One region of the Paenibacillus rhizoryzae genome, then DNA from elsewhere that is predicted to be linked to it. Evidence: riboswitches for the same ligand, from Rfam matches in the RefSeq annotation. Region 1 holds a riboswitch; each other region holds the start of a gene.

Evidence for each region. Region 1 has a riboswitch for cyclic di-GMP ahead of AC6ESO_RS16725 (right-handed parallel beta-helix repeat-containing protein). Riboswitches for the same ligand answer to the same signal wherever they lie in the genome.
Region 2: linked by a shared signal. The riboswitch ahead of AC6ESO_RS14845 (methyl-accepting chemotaxis protein) and the one ahead of AC6ESO_RS16725 (right-handed parallel beta-helix repeat-containing protein) in region 1 are both predicted to bind cyclic di-GMP.
Region 3: linked by a shared signal. The riboswitch ahead of AC6ESO_RS14335 (putative bifunctional diguanylate cyclase/phosphodiesterase) and the one ahead of AC6ESO_RS16725 (right-handed parallel beta-helix repeat-containing protein) in region 1 are both predicted to bind cyclic di-GMP.

The regions. Positions count from the first base shown of each region.
Region 1 is NZ_JCAALT010000005.1:262,062-268,836, reverse strand. It holds gene AC6ESO_RS16745 (carbohydrate ABC transporter permease) at 29-901, shown strand; gene AC6ESO_RS16740 (carbohydrate ABC transporter permease) at 898-1,791, shown strand; gene AC6ESO_RS16735 (efflux RND transporter periplasmic adaptor subunit) at 1,865-3,001, shown strand; gene AC6ESO_RS16730 (ABC transporter substrate-binding protein) at 3,029-4,453, shown strand; cyclic di-GMP riboswitch class I at 4,663-4,755, shown strand; gene AC6ESO_RS16725 (right-handed parallel beta-helix repeat-containing protein) at 4,831-6,775, shown strand, end outside.
Region 2 is NZ_JCAALT010000004.1:527,763-534,537, reverse strand. It holds gene dgoD (galactonate dehydratase) at 1-620, shown strand, start outside; gene AC6ESO_RS14855 (acyl-CoA thioesterase) at 1,899-2,288, shown strand; gene fumC (class II fumarate hydratase) at 2,458-3,837, shown strand; cyclic di-GMP riboswitch class I at 3,946-4,035, shown strand; gene AC6ESO_RS14845 (methyl-accepting chemotaxis protein) at 4,108-5,646, shown strand; gene AC6ESO_RS14840 (aldolase catalytic domain-containing protein) at 5,753-6,718, shown strand.
Region 3 is NZ_JCAALT010000004.1:401,837-408,611, reverse strand. It holds gene AC6ESO_RS14365 (GT-D fold domain-containing protein) at 1-77, shown strand, start outside; gene AC6ESO_RS14360 (glycosyltransferase family 2 protein) at 99-1,460, shown strand; gene AC6ESO_RS14355 (nucleoside-diphosphate sugar epimerase) at 1,561-1,848, shown strand; gene AC6ESO_RS14350 (alpha-helical endospore appendage domain-containing protein) at 1,874-2,230, shown strand; gene AC6ESO_RS14345 (hypothetical protein) at 2,227-2,547, shown strand; gene AC6ESO_RS14340 (hypothetical protein) at 2,544-2,861, shown strand; gene AC6ESO_RS14335 (putative bifunctional diguanylate cyclase/phosphodiesterase) at 2,920-5,133, opposite strand; cyclic di-GMP riboswitch class I at 5,260-5,360, opposite strand; gene AC6ESO_RS14330 (GntR family transcriptional regulator) at 5,623-6,771, shown strand.

The DNA of each region.
Region 1 (6,775 bases):
CGCTCCCACTATCGTATAGGAGGTTGTTATGAAATTCAATCGCTTGCTGCAGCGAGACAGCAGTGCGGCGGTCGTCTTCCTCGCGCCGAGTCTGATCGGCTTCGGGCTATTCTTCCTGATTCCGTTCGCGGCAGGATGCTACTATTCGCTGGTAGACAGTCCGGTAAACGGCAGCTTCGTCGGCCTCTCCAATTATGCGGAGCTGCTGGAGAGCAGCTCATTTCGCAAGGCGGCGTCCAATACCGCGTTATTCACGGCCGTGAGCGTTCCGCTGCTGATGGTATTGTCGCTTCTACTGGCGCTGCTGCTCATGCGAGACGTGTATGCCCGAAACTGGCTGCGGACGTTCTATGTGATGCCGCTTGTCGTTCCGGTCGCGTCCATCGTCATGCTTTGGCAGATTCTGTTCGACAGCAACGGTTTCCTGAATGCATATTTGCACGATCATGGGCTGGCCACGAAGGACTGGATGGGTTCGGGAACTGCGAGAGCCGTTGTATTGCTGGTTTATCTGTGGAAGAACACGGGGTACAACATGGTACTTTACCTAGCTGGTTTGCAAAATATTCCCGAGGATTACTACGAAGCCGCATCGGTGGAAGGCGCGGGACGGTGGTGGAAGCTGCGCAATATTACGCTTGTGTACTTAACGCCGACGGCATTCTTCGTCTTCATCATGTCGGTCATCGGCTCGTTCAAAGTGTTCCGCGAGACGTACTTGATCGCAGGAGAATATCCCAATGACAGCATCTACATGCTGCAGCATTACATGAACAACATGTTCTTATCGCTGGATTACCAGAAGCTGACTTCGGCCGCTTACCTGATGGCGCTTGCGATCACGGTCTTTGTGGCGGTTGTATTCCGGCTGGAGCGGGCGCTGAGGAGGCGGATGGAATGAAGGAGAAGCCGCGCGTTATGGCCAAAATCATCCTCACCCTCATGCTCTGCTTAATCGCTGCGGGCATGCTGTTCCCGCTTGTGTTTACGATTAGCAACTCCTTCATGTCGGAGGATGAAATTACCGGCGCTTACGGCATTCTGCTGCCAAGCACGGACAGCGAATCAGGCTCGTCCGGTTCGAAGGCGGATCAGTTCGCCGTGCTCAAGCTGATTCCGGATCGGGTGACGATGGAGCAGTACAAGGAAGCGCTATTCCGAAAGCCGCAGTTTCTGTTTATGTTCTGGAATGCGGTCGTGATGACGGTGCCGATTATCGCGGGGCAAACGCTTGTCGCCGCACTGGCGGCATACGCCCTGGGCAAGCTGCAATTTGCCGGTCGTGACAAGCTGTTCTTCCTTTATCTCATTACGATGCTGATGCCGTTCCAAGTAACGCTGGTGCCTAACTATATCGTCGCAGACCGGCTGGGTATGTTGAACAGCTTCGGCGCAATTATTTGGCCGGGCATCTTCTCGGCGTTTGGCGTATTTCTGCTCAGGCAGTTTATGCTGCAAATTCCGACCGCTTATGTGGAAGCAGGCAAAATGGACGGTGCGGGTCATGCGCAGCTGTTCTTCCGCATCGTGCTGCCCATGTGCAGACCCGGGCTTGCGGCGCTGGTTATTCTGCTCTTCATCGACAATTGGAACATGGTCGAGCAGCCGCTCATTATGCTGACGGACGCGGTCAAACAGCCGCTTTCGGTGTATTTGTCCCGGGTTCGGGAGGGGGAGCAGGGCATTGCGTTTGCCGCTTCCGCGCTCTATATGGCGCCTATGCTGTTTATTTTTCTCTATGGCGAAAATGACCTGATTGCCGGTATTCAGCTCTCCGGACTGAAGGGCTAGCAGGATCGCATAAAATGCTCGGGAGGCTGCAGGTTCAAGCTGGATCAAACCAAATGTGTAGGAGTTGAAGAGAATGTCCACGATGCTGGACGATAACCGCTTAAAGCGGCGTAAACGCCTGATGGGTATCGTACTGCTTCTCTTCTTTGGAGGGCTGGCTGTGCTCACGTTCTTCTCGAATACGATCGCCGGTCTTGCTTTGCCCAAAGTGACGGTGACGGAGCCGGAATTCGGCCAGCTGGAGCGTACGATTGCCGGTGAAGGCGAGCTGGAAGCGGAGAAAACGGAGGAACTGTTCGCGGAAGGCGACGGCGACGTGACGAAAATTCATGTTGAAGAAGGCGAAGCCGTGAAGAAGGGGCAGCTGCTGATTTCTTACGATACGACAGAGGCCAAGCGGAATCTGGAGGATGAAGAAACGCGGTATTCGCAGGCGAGGTTGCGGATGGAGAAGCAGCGGGAGCAAGTTGTAGACGCGCTGCGGCAGGACAATCAGTCCGCGGTCCGCGATCTGAAGCGCGAACTGGAGATTGCGGAATACGACCTGGACATTCAGCGGCGCAAGCTGGAGACGATGCGCGATTCGATTGGGAACGCCAGCGCTGTCAGGGCACCGTTCAACGGCATTGTCACCAAGCTCGAGGCGACAGAAGGACTGCCTTCGCCGCGGGGGCAGGCTGTTGCGGTCCTTGCAGATGTGAGCAAGGGACTTGTTTTCAGCTTCACTGAAGATGCCGAAGATGCGGACAAGCTGCGCGTCGGCGAAGCCGTTTCACTTTCCGTTGTTAGCGGCGAAAGGTGGAAGATGGTGAAAGGGACTGTCGAAGACATCGGGGATGCCGAGAGCGGGAGTGCACCGGGCGGCTCCGGCGATACCGAAGAACGTAAAAAATTGACAATCAAGCTCACCGGGCAGGAGCTCATGCTTGGGGATCAAGTGAAGCTGTCGGTGAAAAAGACCGGGAAAATCGGCGGGATAATCCTGGCGAGCGGTACTGTGCATCAAGGCAGCGATGGTTATTTCGTATGGACCGTCAAGGAGAAGAAGGGGCCGCTCGGGAGCGTGTTCACCGCCGAGAAGGCTGCGGTCACGATTGGCGATTCGGATGAAACGAATACCGAAATTATGGACGGCATCATGCCTGATGAGCGGATCATCGAGGAGATGAGTGAACCGCTGAGCGAAGGCCAGCGTGTCCGAATGAAATAATCCCATTAATCATTAGGAGTGTTAACGATGAAGATGAAGTCAGCCAAGAAGATGAAAGCAATCAAAACCGGCTGTGTCAGCTTGGCGCTGGTGACGGCGCTATCGGCTTGCTCAAGCGGCAATGGCGGAAATGCGGAAGGGGAGCAGCCCGCCGTCAAAACCAAGGACGGCAAAATGGTCGTTTCCATCTCCGTCCTGAAGAATGACCGGTTTCTGGAAACGGCGGAGAAGCAGTTCGAGAAATCGCATCCGGATATCGATATTCAGATTCATGCTGCCATTGCAACGCCGGAGATGGGTAAAATGGTCACGAAAGTAATAGGCGGGGAGGAGAACCCGGCGGATGTAGAGAAATTCGTAAGCACCGTCAATACGGAGCTGATGTCAGGCAAAGGCGCCGACATTATTTCGGTGCAGGATTTACCGTTCAACAAATACGCGGAGAAAGGTCTGCTGACCGATCTTCGATCGCTGATGAAGGACGACAAAACGTTTAACATTCAGGATTACTACGAGGGCATTATGGATGCGGTGACTACTAGCGAAGGAAAACAGGCGGCTATGCCGGTGAAATTCTCGCTGGATATTATGCTCGGCAGTCATGCGGATCTTACGCAAGCAGGCGTTAAAGTCGACGACAGCAAATGGACATGGGCGGATTTTACGGACATTTCTCACAAGATCGCGAAGGACGAGGACGGTGATGGCAAGCCGGATCGTTACGCTTTGACAGGCATGACGAAGGAACAGCTGCTGAAGCTGATGGTCGAGTCGAGCTATGAGCATTATGTGGATACGGCAGGGAAGAAAGCATCGTTTGATTCGGGCGATTTTGCGGCGATGCTGGAGAACCTGAAGAGCTTGTACGACGATGGATTGATCAACGATCAAATGGTTGGCCCCGGTCAGCAATCGTTTGGTCATATGAATCTAATGATGCCGATGGAACTGGTGATGCTCCCGCAGATGATGTTCCAGGGCGATGGAGGCGGCGAGGTTTTCCAAACCCCATCCGGCGGTGAAGCGAAGGGCATGACGTTTGATAGCGATCTTATGCTTGCCCTGAATGCGAAGTCCGGCGCGAAGAAGGAAGCTTGGGAATTCATGAAATATTTGCTCTCTGCGGAGATGCAGGGGACGCCGGGCATGTTTGGCTTCTCGGTGCGCAAGGATATGACGGCAAAGCAGGTCGAGGAATCGATGAAGATGTTGACGAGCGGCAACATGAAGATGTCCAGTCCTGAAGGGGAAGTTACGCCTCCTACAATGACGGATGCGGACATCAAGAAGATCGTGGATATGATCCCGCGCATCAAACGTTACAGCGGCGAAGATAACGCCGTTATGACTATGGTGAAGGAAGAAGCGACGGCATTTTTCGAGGGCCGCAAGTCGGCTGAGGAAGCGGCGAAGCAGCTGCAGAACCGGGCAACGATTTATTTGAATGAGTAACACGTAACACAGCATTCCACTGATCTGGTGAATAGAAAATAGGAAATCTTCTCTAGTACAATGGAAGTGGCTTCTATTGTACTAGCGAAGATTTCTTGCTGTATTTGATAGAATTCAGTCGTATTTACTCATGTTTTTTGATTTCAATAGGTTTATTGCTCTTTAGTCTATGGACAAGGGTCGGATTTAGTCGTATATTGAAGAAAATACAACCGAAAAGGCATAACTTGGGAAACCAAGTGACGCAAAGCTATAGGGGCTTCGTTTGCAGCATGCTGCAAAAAAGCCAGCCAGTTACCGAAGTTACGATATCGTGCTTTTACAGATACCGAACTTAGGGTGTCTTTTTTTTTCGGTCAGAGAGGGAGTACTGTCCAATGATGGCTGTCAAAAGAAGAATACAAGGCCACAAAGTGAATCATCTTCCATTCTACAGTCTGATCACCCTTCTTATTGTTAGCTTGTTGTTTAATTTTGGATTCGCAACGAAAGTTTATGCCGATGCGCGAACGTTTTACGTGGCTACGACAGGGAACGACAGTAATCCGGGTACTTTAGACGCGCCTTGGAGGACGATTCAGAAAGCAGCAAACTCAGTACTTCCGGGAGATACGGTATTCGTTAGAGGGGGCGTATATTCCGAGTTTGTGTCTGTTAATGTGTCCGGCAATTCTACGGGGTATGTTACTTTTCAGAATTATACGAATGAAACGCCTATCATAGATGGTTCGGGTTTGATTGCGTCCGCAGGAAATCAAGCACTATGGTTGCTGTCGAATGCTAACTATGTGAGGATCAACGGATTTGAAATTCGAAATCTATCCGTATCAACCAATTCACTAGACCCTGCTGGAATACGAATCAAGAATGGCGGAAGCAACATTCAGTTACTAAACAATAATGTTCATGATATCAAGAACACTTCAACTTCGGGGAACGCCCATGGCATACATGTATTAGGAAACACATCGACTCCACTTACCGGTCTCCTCATTCAAAATAATGAGATTCATAATCTCGTTACAGGCTGGAGCGAGTCGCTGACGTTAAGCGGCAATATCGACGGATTCTCGATAACAAACAATAAGGTTTATAATAATAACAATATTGGCATTGAATTAGCCGGGTTTTATAATGCATGTTCAAACTGCATGGATCAAGTGCGTAATGGCATGGTAGCGGGAAATACGGTTTACGGTATCGATTCTTCCACTAACATAGCTTACGGCTCGAACGTTCACGCTGCGGGAGGCATATACGCTGATGGCGCGATGAACATCACGATCGAACGCAATGTTATATACGGCAATGATTTCGGCATTGAATTAGCCAGTGAGAAGCTAGGAAAAGCAACCACCAATATTACAGTGCAGAATAACTTCATTCACCATAATTATGGCGCAGGATTGTTGTTGGGAGGGGCAAGTTCCTCGAATGGCGGAGCAACTCTAAATAAGATATACAACAATACGTTCGTTGAGAATGATACGCTAAAGCAAGGTTATGGCGAGATTACTTTACAAAGCAATAATACGAATAACGTCATAGCCAATAATATTATCTACAACAACTCGCAGAAGATATCTATTAATAAAGTTAATAAAACGGGCTCGGGGAATATAGTGAATTTCAACCTGTATTATAATCCGAATGGGGCTGCCACAACGCAGTGGAAATGGGATGGAATCACTTATACTTCTTGGAGCACCTATAAGACGGCAACAGGTAACGATACCGATTCCTCCTTCACTGATCCTCTATTTATGGACAAAGCAAACCTGGATATCAAGTTGACAGCGGGTTCCTTGGGGATCGACAAGGGTTCTCAACAATACCTGCCTAGCAGCCCTGTCGATTGGAATGGTATGGCTAGAATTCAAGGACAAACTATTGATATTGGGGCGACAGAATTTGTCCCGATCGTACCGGATAAACCGACTGTAATTGAGGAAAGCATCGACTGGAACAAAGTTCCCGTACTAGCAGCAGGGACGGGGAATGCTAAGCAGCTTAAGGCATTTAAAGGAAAAACAGGATTGAATATTTCGATCAGTGGAACGAGCCTTGATAGCAAAAGTCAAATTTTCATTAATACCGATAGTAACAAGAGTACTGGTTTCGCGGCTCCTTATTGGACGGACAGCGGAGCGGAATTTTTATTGGAGAACGGTACGTTATATCGTTACGCAGAGAAGTCGGGAACCAATTGGTCCTGGACTAAAGTACAGCAGTATAAGGGAACTCCTCGATTTGTTGTATCGAGCAACCTCCTTGTGATCGAAATACCTTTCGCCGATCTGGGTGTGGCCAAAGATTCGACAC
Region 2 (6,775 bases), on a different contig from region 1:
AAGCCGTGGGCAGCGGGGTAGACATCGCGATCGACTTCCACGGCCGAGTCAGCCCGGCTATGGCGATTCGCCTTGCCGCAGCACTCGAGCCGTATTATCCGATGTTTATCGAAGAGCCTTGCTTGCCTGAGAATGTGGACTCGCTCCTGCGCGTTGCCCAATCGACAAGCATTCCGATCGCAACAGGTGAGCGATTGTTCACACGCTGGGGTTTCCGTGAAGCGCTGGAGAAAGGCGCGATTGCCATCGTGCAGCCGGATCTGTGCCATGCCGGAGGGATCTTCGAAGGACGTAAAATCGCCGCTATGGCGGAGACTTACTACGCTTCCATCGCGCCGCATAATCCGCTTGGACCGATCTCGCTTGCAGCCTGCTTGCAGCTCGACGCTTGCACGCCGAACTTCTTGATCCAAGAGCATCCGTCGATGGCGGAGAAGTGGGACCTCGGTGAAGGCTACTTGAAGAAGCCGTTTGAAGTCATCGACGGCCATGTCGCGATCCCGCAAGGGCCTGGCCTTGGGATCGAAATTAATGAAGAAGCGCTCATTGAACGCGGCTACGCAGGCGACTGGGATACACCTCGCCTTGCGTACGACGACGGCTCGTTCGCAGAGTGGTAGAATGATAGGCCGCTCTCTCTGGCAAGTACGGAGAGGGCGGTCTTTTTGCTGCTTGGAGTGGATAATGCTGAAGCGGTAGCAGTAGCGGTAAAGGAAGTGGCAACGGCAGCGGCAACAGTAGCAGCACGAACACCAACAGCGGTAACAGTAGCAGCAGCACCAACACCGATATTAGCACCAAGACCAAGACCAACACCAATACCAACGCGAGCACCAGCACGAGCACGAGCACCAACACCAACACCAACAAGAACACCGACACCACACCGACACCGACACCGACACCAACACCGACACCGACACCGACACCAACACCAACACCAACACTAGCACCAACACCGATATTAGCACCAAGACCAACGCGAGCACCAGCACGAGCACGAGCACCAACACCAACACCGACACCGACACCGACACCGACACCAACACCGACACCGACACCGACACCGACACCGACACCGACACCGACACCAATTATACTGATTGTTGTTGGTGATACGGCTAACGAATCGTGAGAGCCTTATTTGCTCGAGAATCGCCACTATTTAATTCTAACGAATCGTGAAGGTCTTATTTGAGGGGGAATATAGCCAAATAGTGCATTTCTAACCGAAATAAGGCCCACAGGATTCGTTAGATCTTCAAACCCAGTCATTTTGCTCAAATAAGGCTTCCAGGATTCGTTAGAAACCCGGCTCAGAGTTTTCGGAGTCTCATATGTACACTGTGCTGCTCTCACACGTCTGGCAGTAAAGCAGTAAAGTTGTAAGAAAGCTGAGAGTTCGATTTCTCGACTTTCAGCTGTAGATCGGCGAGTTTTCAGCACTGAGAGTTCGTTTTTCGTACTCTCAGCATTTATCGCGTGGAGATTCTAGTTAGTTAGAGAGCTGAGAGCTCGATTTTTGAACTTTCAGCAGCATATCGGCGAGTTTTCGGAGCTGAGAGTTCGTTTTTCGTACTCTCAGCACCTATCGCGTGGGGATTCTAGTTGGTTTGAGAGCCGAGAGCCTCGATTTTTGAACTTTCAGCAGCAAATCGGCGTGTTTTCGGAGCTGAGAGATTGATTTTCGAACTCTCAGCATTCATCACACGAGGGCACTCATTTTTGTGGAGCGGTTCGGCGGGGGATCGGCATAGAAGGTTGCCATTAAGTTGTTAGTTACGTCGGAACGCCAAGCTCTAATACTTTGACATACATACAATCGACAGCTAACATGAAGGCAACTAGGGCTGATACTGTAAAAAGCCGGCCGCGATAAAGGTGGAGTGTGAGGATCGATGCAAGCGAAGCTGGAGCTTATCGTCCGTTCAACGGAAATCGATGTGAACGGGCATGTGAACAATGCCAAGTACTTGGAATACCTCGAATGGGGGCGTGAAGCATGGTATGAGCAGGCAGGCTTGCACTATGATGTGTTACTCGCTATGGGCGTTCAAACCGTTACGGTCAACATCAATATCAACTACCGAAAGGAGTGCAGGCAAGGGGATCGGCTGACCGTTACGACAATGCCGGAGCGGGCTGGGCGAAGCAGCTATGTACTCAAACAAGAGATCGTAAACGTGAAGGGCGAGCTGTGCGGGGACGCGGTCGTGACTTGTGTGACGATGGATTCGAACACGCGCAAGAGCCGGGAGCTGCCGCCGGAGCTGCGGAGTCAGTTTTAGCCGGAGATGCTGTATTACAGGATGGCAAATAGGAAATCATGGGAAAGAAGCGATGCATGCTCGTAGATGCATCGCTTCTTTCATAGAAATAGAAGAAACACCATTTCACTTTGGGTATATAGAAAGTAAGCCAATACAATGAAACCATTCGTATAAGGAGGTAGTCGCGATGAGCGATTTTCGCATTGAGAAGGATTCCATGGGGGAGATACAGGTGGAGGCGCACCGGCTGTGGGGAGCGCAAACGGAGCGAAGTCTGCATAATTTCAGAATCGGTACGGAGAAGATGCCGCGCGAGTTAATTACCGCATTTGCTTATCTGAAGAAAGCAGCAGCAACGGTGAATGGAAGCATGGGGAAGATGGATGTGCTTAAAGCGGAAGCTATCGCGGTTGCAGCGGATGAGGTTATTGAAGGCATGTGGCAGGAGGAGTTTCCGCTTGCCGTATGGCAGACGGGGAGCGGCACGCAGTCCAATATGAACGTCAATGAAGTGATCGCAAGGCGCTCGGCGCAGCTGCTGGAGGAGAAAGGTCATGCGGCGGCTGTTCATCCCAACGACGACGTCAACCGCTCGCAGAGCTCTAACGACACTTTTCCCACCGCAATGCATATCGCCGCGCTAATTGCCGTAGAGGACCTTCTCTTGCCGGCCATCGCGCAGCTCAAATCCACCCTAGAACAGAAGAGCGCAAGCTTCATGGATGTGATCAAAATCGGTCGTACCCATCTGCAGGATGCCACACCGCTCACGCTTGGCCAGGAGATCAGCGGCTGGGTCCGGATGCTGGAGAAAGGGGAACGGAACATTAGAGCAAGCCGCGAAGAACTGCGTGAGCTTGCGATCGGCGGTACAGCCGTGGGTACGGGACTGAACGCCCCGCCGGGCTTTAGCGAGAAGGTATCGGCGGAGATCAGCCGACTCACAGACAAGCACTTCATAAGTGCGCCGAACAAATTTCACGCACTGACGAGCCATGACGAGATCGTCTTCGTGCATGGCGCAATTAAAGCGCTCGCCGCGGATTTAATGAAGATCGCCAACGACGTTCGCTGGCTCGCGAGCGGCCCGCGCTGCGGAATTGGCGAGATTCGGATCCCGGAGAATGAGCCGGGCAGCTCCATCATGCCGGGGAAGGTCAATCCGACGCAATGTGAAGCGCTGACCATGGTCGTCTGTCAGATCATGGGCAATGACGCGGCGATCGGCTTCGCGGCCAGCCAAGGAAACTTCGAGCTGAATGTGTTCAAGCCTGTCATCATTCACAACTTCCTGCAGTCGACCCGAATTCTCAGCGATGCGATCCGCTCCTTCGATGAGCATTGCGCGGTTGGCATTGAGCCGAATCGGGAAGCCATTGCCCGGCATCTCAACGAGTCGCTGATGCTCGTTACGGCGCTTAATCCTCATATCGGTTATGAGAATGCGGCGGCCATTGCGAAGGCTGCTCATAAGGAAGGCCTGACGCTGCGCGAGGCTGCGATCCGAAGCGGGCTAATTACAGCTGCCAAGTTCGACGAAGTAGTGAGAGCAGAAGAGATGATCTGACAAATTCGACAAAACTTTACAAATTACGCTATGTACAAATAGGGATTTTCTCTCCTATAATTAACCATGTTAACCTAATAATCACTATAAAGATCCAACTACTTATTCATATGACAAAGGCAAACCAATGGAAATGTTGGGACGCAAAGCCTAGGCCTAAAGTATCGATACAGATGCCATGGTGGACAGGTTACCGAGTGAAAAGGAGTCCATCCTTACACGGGTGGACTCTTTTTATATGTATAAAATATTGGGAGGTAGGCTCTTTGTATGCTTAGGGAGAAAAACCGTGTCATGCTTTTCATTTCTACAATTATTGTGCTTTTATCGTTTCTAGTACACGCATTCGATTGGCTCGGTTTGGCCATGCAGCATGATCATCACCACCCGGATATGAACGGCTCTATGCTTCATTCCTTCCTTAATCAAACCTTCTTCGCTTTACCGATTATTTGCTTACTGCTTGCCGGATTATGCATGCGTTTACAAAAGGAGCAGCAGACCGTACCGCTTCTCATGACGCTGTCGCTCACTTTCAGCAGCATTTCCATCATCGCAGGCGGAAACGGCATGGTGGAATACCACTTCTCCATCTTTATGGTACTCGCCATTATTTTGTACTACGACCTCATCGCAATGCTTCTCGTTAGCACCGTCATCTTCGCACTTCAGCACGTACTCGGCTTCCTGCTTTTCTCTGAACTCGTCTACGGAACCAGTGATTACTCGCTGGCAATGGTCTCCATTCACATCGTGTTTGTTATCTTGTTTATCGGCGCTGTTACCTATCAAATCGTGACTCGCAGAGCGTTCATCCACGCACTGGAATCGGCTCAACAACAGAAAATTCAAGCAGCCGTCAAACAAATTATCGAGAACGTAACAGAAACCTCGGACCAGGTACTCATGAACTCTAAGGAGCTTAGCTGCAACGCGGCCACGCTCAATCTATTGGCAGGCGATATCGTGCAAACGATGCAGCTGGTGGATGCTACGGCGAATTTGCAGGAGAATGGCGCGCGAACAGGCAAGAAGGTGATCGGAGAGATGCTCCGCGACATTCATACCATTGCCGAAACGTCGGCTACGGTTTCTAATTTCTCGAATGAGGTGGCGACAGAGGCTGATAATGGGAATGAAGCCATTCAGAAGGCCGTCAGGCAGATGACAGCGATGAGCAATACCGTTCAAGAGTCCGCAACCAAAGTAAAGCTGCTCGGTCAGCGTTCGCAAGAAATAGATGATATTACAAGCTTGATTACAGACATCGCTTCCCAAACCAGCCTGCTGGCGCTGAATGCGGCAATCGAAGCGGCGCGGGCGGGCGAGCATGGCCGCGGGTTTACTGTCGTATCGAATGAGGTACGCAAGCTGTCTGAGCAAACGACGGCATCGGCCATGCGGATTGCGGAACTCGTCCAAGATATTCAAGCCAATAACCGCGCGTCGATTCTATCCATGGATCAAGTGATTACGGAGGTTTCGTCAAGCAATCAGGCGGTATGTGATGCGGGAGCTGCCTTCGAACGCATTATGCGATCGATTAAAACGGTCGCAGAGCAAATTCATTATATTTCCGGGGCCTCCCAGCAGATGTCGGCAAGCACGCAGCAATTTAACATCAATATCGAGGAAATCTCCCGCATGTCCGCCGAATTAACGGGCAGTGTGAAGACGGTCACAGGCAGCTCCAATGAGCAGCATCAGCTTATTTCCAGATCGTCGGAGCTTGCGGCAATGCTGGAGAAATTAAGCGATAAACTGGATCAAATCATGGTCAGCACGAGGAAATCTTTCCGCGCCATATAATCCGAAGAGTAGTGCAATTCTGACAAAAATGACTTTGCGTTCATAGCCAATATCAAGTATTATGAGTAGAAAAGACAAGATCTGGCTAAAAAGGAGACACAATGCTATGAATGCTTCGAAAAAAAGTCATTGTAAAATCGTCGACTGCACGATCCGCGACGGCGGACTCGTCAATAACTGGGATTTCAGCGTTGAGTTCGTTCAGCATCTGTACAACTCGCTGAATGAAGCTGGCGTCGAGTATATGGAAATCGGGTACAAAAACTCGCCAAAGCTGCTGAAAGGCGCTGAAGATGCTGGTCCATGGCGCTTCCTGGACGACGACTTCCTTCGTAAAGTCATCCCGCAGAAGCTGAATACGAAGCTCTCTGCACTTGTCGATATCGGACGGGTAGATGAGAACGATATTCTTCCACGCGAAGAGAGCATGCTCGATTTGATCCGCGTAGCCTGCTACATTCAGGACGTACCGAAGGCGCTGGAGCTGGTTAACGTATTCAACTCCCGCGGCTACGAAACAACACTGAACATTATGGCACTCTCCAATGTTATGGAGAACCAACTGCTTGAAGCTTTTGAATTGATCGAAGCTAGCGTAGTAGACGTCGTATACGTGGTTGACTCTTACGGCAGCTTGGATCCGAATGATTTCAACTACTTGGTCAGCAAGTTCCAGAAGTACCTGCCAAGTAAACGTTTGGGCGTACACACGCACAACAATATGCAGCTTGCTTTCGCCAATACGCTGGTTTCCGTTGAGAAAGGCGTCGAGTTCCTGGATGCTTCCGTATACGGAATGGGCCGCGCCGCAGGCAACTGCCCAACGGAACTGCTTGTCGCACATCTGAAGAACACGAAGTACAATGTGCGTCCGGTGCTGGATATGATCGAGAAGCACATGATTACGCTGCGTGAAAAAGAAGAGTGGGGCTATATTATTCCTTATATGATTACAGGTATGTTGGACGAGCACCCTCGTTCCGCAATGGCACTTCGCAATTCCGATGACAAGGACAAGTCGGTTGATTTCTACGATAAATTGACTACGCCTGAAGTACTGCACAGCAAATAAGTTCTACAAGAATAGACAAGCTCCCGGGCCTTTAGAGGCTCGGGAGCTTGTTTGTTT
Region 3 (6,775 bases), on a different contig from region 1:
AGCGGGGCAAGACGGCGCTTGATTTTGGCCATATGGCAGATGCCATTGTGAAGGGTCAGATCGCGCTTACGCATTAAGGATAGGAGAGGGCAGAGCGGATGAGAAGGCAAGCGCATGCGCATCGCAAGCGGAAGAAATCGGCGGCTACGAGTACCCCTGCGGCCCGCAAGACGAAGAAATCCGGCCGGTTTCCAATCGGAATGGCAGCCGGCTACCAAGAAGGCGTCCGCACGGGGTATTTTGGCTTCGGTACTTATTTTGAAGGCACAAGCATCATAATTCCAAGCTACAACAAGGTGGATTTCCTGAAGAAATGCATTATCAGCATTGAGCAGCATACGAGCAGTCCCTATGAAATCATCATCGTGGACAATGCGTCTACCGACGGTACGGCTGCTTATCTGCGCGGACTCGGCAACCGAGTGCGGTATCGGGTGCTGGAGACCAATCGCGGCTTCGCCGGAGCAACCAATATCGGGATGATGATGGCCAAAGGCACTTATTTGATGCTGCTGAACAACGATACGATCGTGACAGAGCGTTGGCTCGACAATATGATGGCCTGCTTAAACAGTGATCCCACCATCGGCATGGTTGGCCCCGTGACGAACTATATCAGCGGCGATCAGCGCATTGAAGTACCGTACAAGAGCGTGAAGGGCATAGCTCCGTTCGCAAGGCTTTATAATATTTCAAACCCGGCCAAATGGCAGCGAACCGACCGATTAACGGGCTTCTGCCTGCTGTTTCGACGCGAGCTGTGGGATCGAACGGGCTATCTGGACGAAGGCTACCGGATTGGCAATTATGAGGATGACGATTACAATATCCGTGTCCGCTTGCAGGGGTATGGGCTGGCTATCGCGCGCGATTCCTTCATTCATCATTTCGGCAGCGTAAGCATGAAGGCGCTTGGAGAGAAGCTTGTTGAGGTTAACGATCATAATTTGCAGGTGTACGTTGAGAAATGGGGCAACCCCCATGATCTTGTCCGGCAAGTTCTGGCGATGGGGACAGCGGTGGATCGGGTGCAGGGGGAGTCGCTCTTCTTCCCGCAGCATGTCGTCGTCCGCGGCGTATCCGGAGCGCTCTACTGGGTGGAAGGCGGAATGCGGCGCCCGATTGTGGGCCAAGTTGCCCTGCCTATTGTTCGGCTCTCGCAAGTGGATTTGCGCCGCTGGCCGATGGGGGAGAGCATAGCAGCCGAAGCTGTGGAAGCAGGCTGGCAAGGGAGAAGCATCGACGGCTCACTAACGATGCAAGGCGTGACTGCCGCCGGAGCGGATGGCAGCTTCTATGTGATCGAGAACGGCGTTCGGCGCAGAGTGGCCAGCGCGAAAGCAGCAGAGGCATGGTGCCTGCAGTGGAAGCCTGTCGGATTGGTGACGGAGGAGCAGCTCGGCATGCTGCCGGAAGGGCTGCCGATTATCGCTCCGGTCCAGGTTGCCGATCAGTTATAGCTTCTCTGCGGTCTTGGCTGTGCCAAGCGGAGAGGGCGGCGCATATGTTAACAAAGAGACCGATTCCTGATATTGCGATAGGTAAAGGAGGGACTGCGCCTTGCAGCATATCGTAACGGAAATGATTGAGCATATGTCACATTCCCATGAGCAGCTGGCGCGCGTCTTGGAGGCGAAGCGTCATGTCGCTGTCCGGATGGCACAGATTGTGCATGCGTTGCCGGATACGCACCCAAGCTTCGGCGGGGTCGGCGAGCTGATGGATAATTCGCAAGTGATGACGAAGAGTGTAGTCGCTTATTTAAACAGTATTGCAGAGCTGCAGGAGTCGCTTGCCCTAACGATTTCGGTCGTGATGAAAGAGATGGACATCGAGGACGAAGAATAAGCGGAGGAAAGGAAGCGTGCTGGTGATGAGTCGAGAAACCGCATATATCAGAATGCTGGATGCCTCCGCTAAGCTGCAGTGGAATGTGGCAATGATTCTGGAGGCAAAGGCTGTCGAAGCGGAGAAGGTTCGCGCTTGGCTGTGCAATCATATTACACCGGACGCATTTACGGAGCAGCAAGACCAATGGAAGTCCTCGATGATGGTCCACGACCAGCTTGTCGAAGTGATTGACGGACTTGCGAAGCTCAATCATGGGATGACCAACGTGCTGAAGGCAGCACTGCGCCAGGTGGATGATATGGGGATGGGAGCGGGACCGATGAACGGCATGGAAAATATGCTGGGCGGACCGTTCGATATGGGAGATCGGCGGCAATGAGTTGGAGCTTGAAGGAGCGGGAGGTACGAATTGAGCTGCTAGCGTCGCTCTCCCGCAGCCAGCAGGCCGTCGCTCGCATTCTGAACAGCGTCGCAGATGAGGCCGAGCGTGCATCCGGTCTGGCAGAAGCCATACAGCGCAACATGAAGCGCCTCGAGGCGATGCAGCTGACGCTTACGACAATGGTAAGCGCCATGGAGAGCAGTGAAAGCCAAAGACGATGCAGAGACAGCCGCTCTGCCGAACCGTGGCTGAATGCAGTCGTCCAGGTTGGTTCGCGTCCAATACGGGAAGGTAAAGGAGGAACCGGAAAGTGATTGCAGCGGGAATAAGCGGGAAGAAAAGCAGTAGGTTACCACTTTCACCACGAGTCACACCGAACAAGACTTCAAGTAAGCCAGAAGGAGCAGGCAGTCAGAAGAAACAGGCGACCTCTACGACGAAGCGCAGGCGTACGAAATCAGGCACCGGCAAATCTTCCATGCGAAAGCAGAAGCGTGGACGGAAGCGGGGGTTAAACAGTCACAGCTATAACCGGGCTTTCGACAATGCCTATAATCAAGGCTATAATCTCGGCTTTGCCAAAGGCTTCGAGGATGGCCATCAGCTTGCCTATGAGCAGCAGACCTAATGACGATCAAGCAGCTTGGAGGGAGTTCGGGCCATCATAGGAACGGGCTTGTACTCCCCTACGAATTGCTTGGCACAAGGGCCGGAAGCAGCAGCAGCTTCACTTCGTGTGCGGGAATGGGGTAGCCGATCAGATAGCCTTGCGCGCCGTCGCAGCCTTGCTCCTTCAAGAGAGCAAGCTGTGTCTCGTGCTCGACGCCTTCAGCAAGCACCTGAAGCTTAAGGCTGTGAGCCATGCCGATGATCGCAGTGACGATGGCCAAATCATCTCGATTGTGATCAATATTGCGAATAAAGCATTTGTCCATCTTGAGCGTGTCCACCGGAAATAGGCGCAGGTAGCTGAGTGATGAATAGCCGGTTCCAAAGTCATCAATAGAGATATGAACGCCGAGTGCCTTCATTTCGTGCAGTTTGCGAATAAGCGGGGCTTCGAAATTGGAAGAAGCAACGCTTTCTGTAATTTCAAGTTCAATGAGCTGCGGTTCGACCCCCGTGGAGAGCAGGATCGTCTTCAGCATCTCAATGAGGTTGTCCTGCTTGAATTGACGAACCGATAGGTTCACGGACACCGGCAGCGGGGACAAGCCCGTTTTCTTCCAAGCATTGATTTGATCACAGACCTGCCTTATCACCCATTCGCCAATCGGAACAATAAGCCCCGTTTCTTCAGCAAGCGGAATAAATTCAGCCGGCGAAACGATGCCGAACTTCGGATGCGTCCAACGCAGGAGAGCCTCGAAGCCGCTCAGACGGTTGCTCTGCAAATCTTTCTTGCCTTGATAGACCAAATGCAGCTCGTCTTGCTGCAGTGCTTTGCGCAAGTCCTGCTCCAGCATCATTTTCCGCAAATTGACCTCGTTCATCTCATTGCTATAGAAAGCGTAGTTATTTCTCCCCTGCCGCTTAGCCGCATACATAGCCGCATCCGCGTGAATCAGAAGCGTATCGGCATCCTGCCCGTCTTTCGGATACATCGCAATCCCGATACTCGTCGTAACAATAATATCTTGCCCTTTGAGAATAAAAGGTTCGGAGAGCCGCTCCAGCAGTGGCTCAACCAGCGTTCCCACTGCCCCAGCGTCGCTATTCGGCAGCAGGATGACGAACTCGTCGCCGGCCAATCTGGCCGCGAACACGGATTCTTGTAGCGTAGTCCGAAGCCGATTGGCGAAGCTCTTGAGCAGTCGATCTCCCAGGGGATGGCCGAATGTATCGTTAATGGATTTGAACCGGTCCATGTCCAGGAACAAGATCGCGAAGCTGCTTGGCTGGTTAGCGGCATTCCGAAGCTCTGCTTCCATCTTCATAATGAATTGATAGCGATTCGGCAAGTCGGTTAATGGATCGTGGTACGCCATATAGTTAATGGTTTCGCGTGCGATCTTCGTTTCCGATATATTACGGAAGTTCGAGAGGATGGCTGGGCGATTATTGAATAAAGTTGAGATGGAATTTGTTTCCACCTCGATCACGTCACCATTCAGCTTGTAAATACGGAGCTCGGTGTAATCCAAGGTGGTTTTGCCTGCGATGAGGTCAGCCGCTTTCGCGCGGATCAGCTCGTGATACTCCGGCAAAGCAAGGTCAAATACATCAACGCCGATTAATTCATCCAAGTGCTTCGCGCCGAGCATCGTCATTCCCGATCTATTCATATGTACAATCTTATTGTCGATTTGCACGATATTGGCTTCGGGAGACAGCTCGAATATTTGCCGGTACCGGTTCTCGTTATCCAGTGCTTTCTTCTCGCTGCGCTGCGCATTCGAAATGATTTTGCCTCCAATGATACATACGCTGACACAGGTGATACAACACATGGTAAACAACGTGAACTGTACAATTCGGTAGAGCAGATCCGTTTCGAGCAGATAAGGATTGAACAATTGATGGATGATGAGTACAAGGGTGCCGTATCCACTTGCCAGCAGCGTCACGTAGCGGTCCAGATAGATGAGGGAGAGTAGCGCGAAGAGGAAGACTACGTTTCCGGAATTCGGCGTCGGTATAAACCACATGACAATGAAGCAGAGCAGGAAGGAATAGGCTGAAATAATCAATTTCCCTTTAAGCGTTTTATAGGTTTGTCGGTAAACGAAATAGAGCACAAGGCCAAGCGGGATCACGGACGAGACGAATCGAATAAAGACCTGAAAGGTAATCAGCTCAAGCGAGAGAACGGTTACATAAATAGGGAGCGAGGTAAGGATCAGAAACATCAAGGTAAAGGTCAGAAGCTTCGAACTGAACTTCTCGTATGGGGTTGCCAAGCTGATCACATCCTTTCTACGTCGATATGGGTATGCAAAAAAGCCTCAGGCCCTCGGAGTGTAAGATGGCGGCAATAGACCGATACGCATCTTCACGCTTGGAGGAACCAAGGCCAGCAGATTAACTTCGGCAGTCTGGCAGTCGTATCTAATCTCTAATTAGGAGAAAAGACTTAGATCCAATGACTTTGCGTCCCCTGCTTTCGAAGGGTTTGCCTATGAGAATAGATTCAATTTGGCGAAAAATGTAGGAATATAGTTCTATTTCTATTTTCCATAATATCTCAGTGTCGTGAATGGGTCTCTGGAACCTATTTAAAAGGATAGAGTTGGTATTTATAGACGTGAATGACGACTGTCACTGCTAGGAATAAGGACTAAAGATATATATTGATAGGACTATATGCATAGTTCCGATTAAATATACACTCTCGATTGACACAGATGATACACATATCATATAGTCAAGCTAATCTAGTAGAGATGAAGGTGAATAGGCTGTCTACGTACCCGTATCACCGTATTAAGGAAGATATTCGAAAGCGCATACATGTAGGGGAGTGGCAAGGCGCTTCGCGCCTGCCATCGAGCCGCACTTTGGCGGAGTCCTATCAATCCAGCGTAAATACGATAGAAAAGGCTATTAAGGAACTGTGCGGGGAAGGTCTGCTCACGCGGGACAACCGCCGGGGTACTTATCTCGCAGATGGCGGGCTGAGTTCCGTATCCCAGAGGAATAGCCGCGGTGGGAACATAAGCGGAGGCGGGAGCGGACTAATCGCCGCTTCGGTTATCGGCATCGATAATCCGCTCTGGGGAGCCGCCCTGCGTGGGATCGAAGATGTGCTGCAGCCGAAGGGCTTTCAACTGATGAGCAGCAGCGATAACCGAAGCCTCGATAAGCTGGAGGCTTTCGTGACGAGCGCGATTGCAAGACAAGTGGATGGAATCATTCTTAGTCCGATCCACGATGGTCAGGATGGGCCTCGCAGTCGGCAGCTCTATGAGAGGTTGGCAGCAAGCGGCATCCCGGTCTTATTCCTGGATAGGCGCGTTTGGGATATCGATATTCCCTTTGTGACAAGTGACAATGCTTCGGGAGCCTATTCGCTCACGAAATTGCTGCTTGCCAAGGGACATCGGCGGATTGCTTTCGTACGCAATTCGGATCTCAGCACGTTCTATGAACGGCTGCTTGGCATGAGACAAGCCTTTATTGAGGCGGGTATTCCGTTCGGGTCTGACTACGACTTGTGCATCCCGACCCGGTTTGAGAATTTCGAGAGTGAGTTCGAATTCTTTGTTTCTCGGCTTGAGGAAGTGCTGGGTACGATGCGATATACGGCTGTTTTTGCAGCGAATGATCAGATTGCCGAGGCTGTACTTGTCGCACTTAAGCGTCTCAGCAAACGTGTCCCGGAAGACATTTCTCTTGTTTCTTATGATGCGCAAGGGTTGAATGGGAGGCTTCGATTGGATATTACGGGTGCAAACCAGCCTTTCTATGATATGGGACGAAGTGCTGCCCTTCAATTATTGCATGCGTCAGAAGGCAAGCAGCCGATCGCGGTTGCCGGACATATTTGCAAAGCGGACATTCATTACGGCAGCTCGGTTTGGGAAGCAAAGATTGAATAACAAG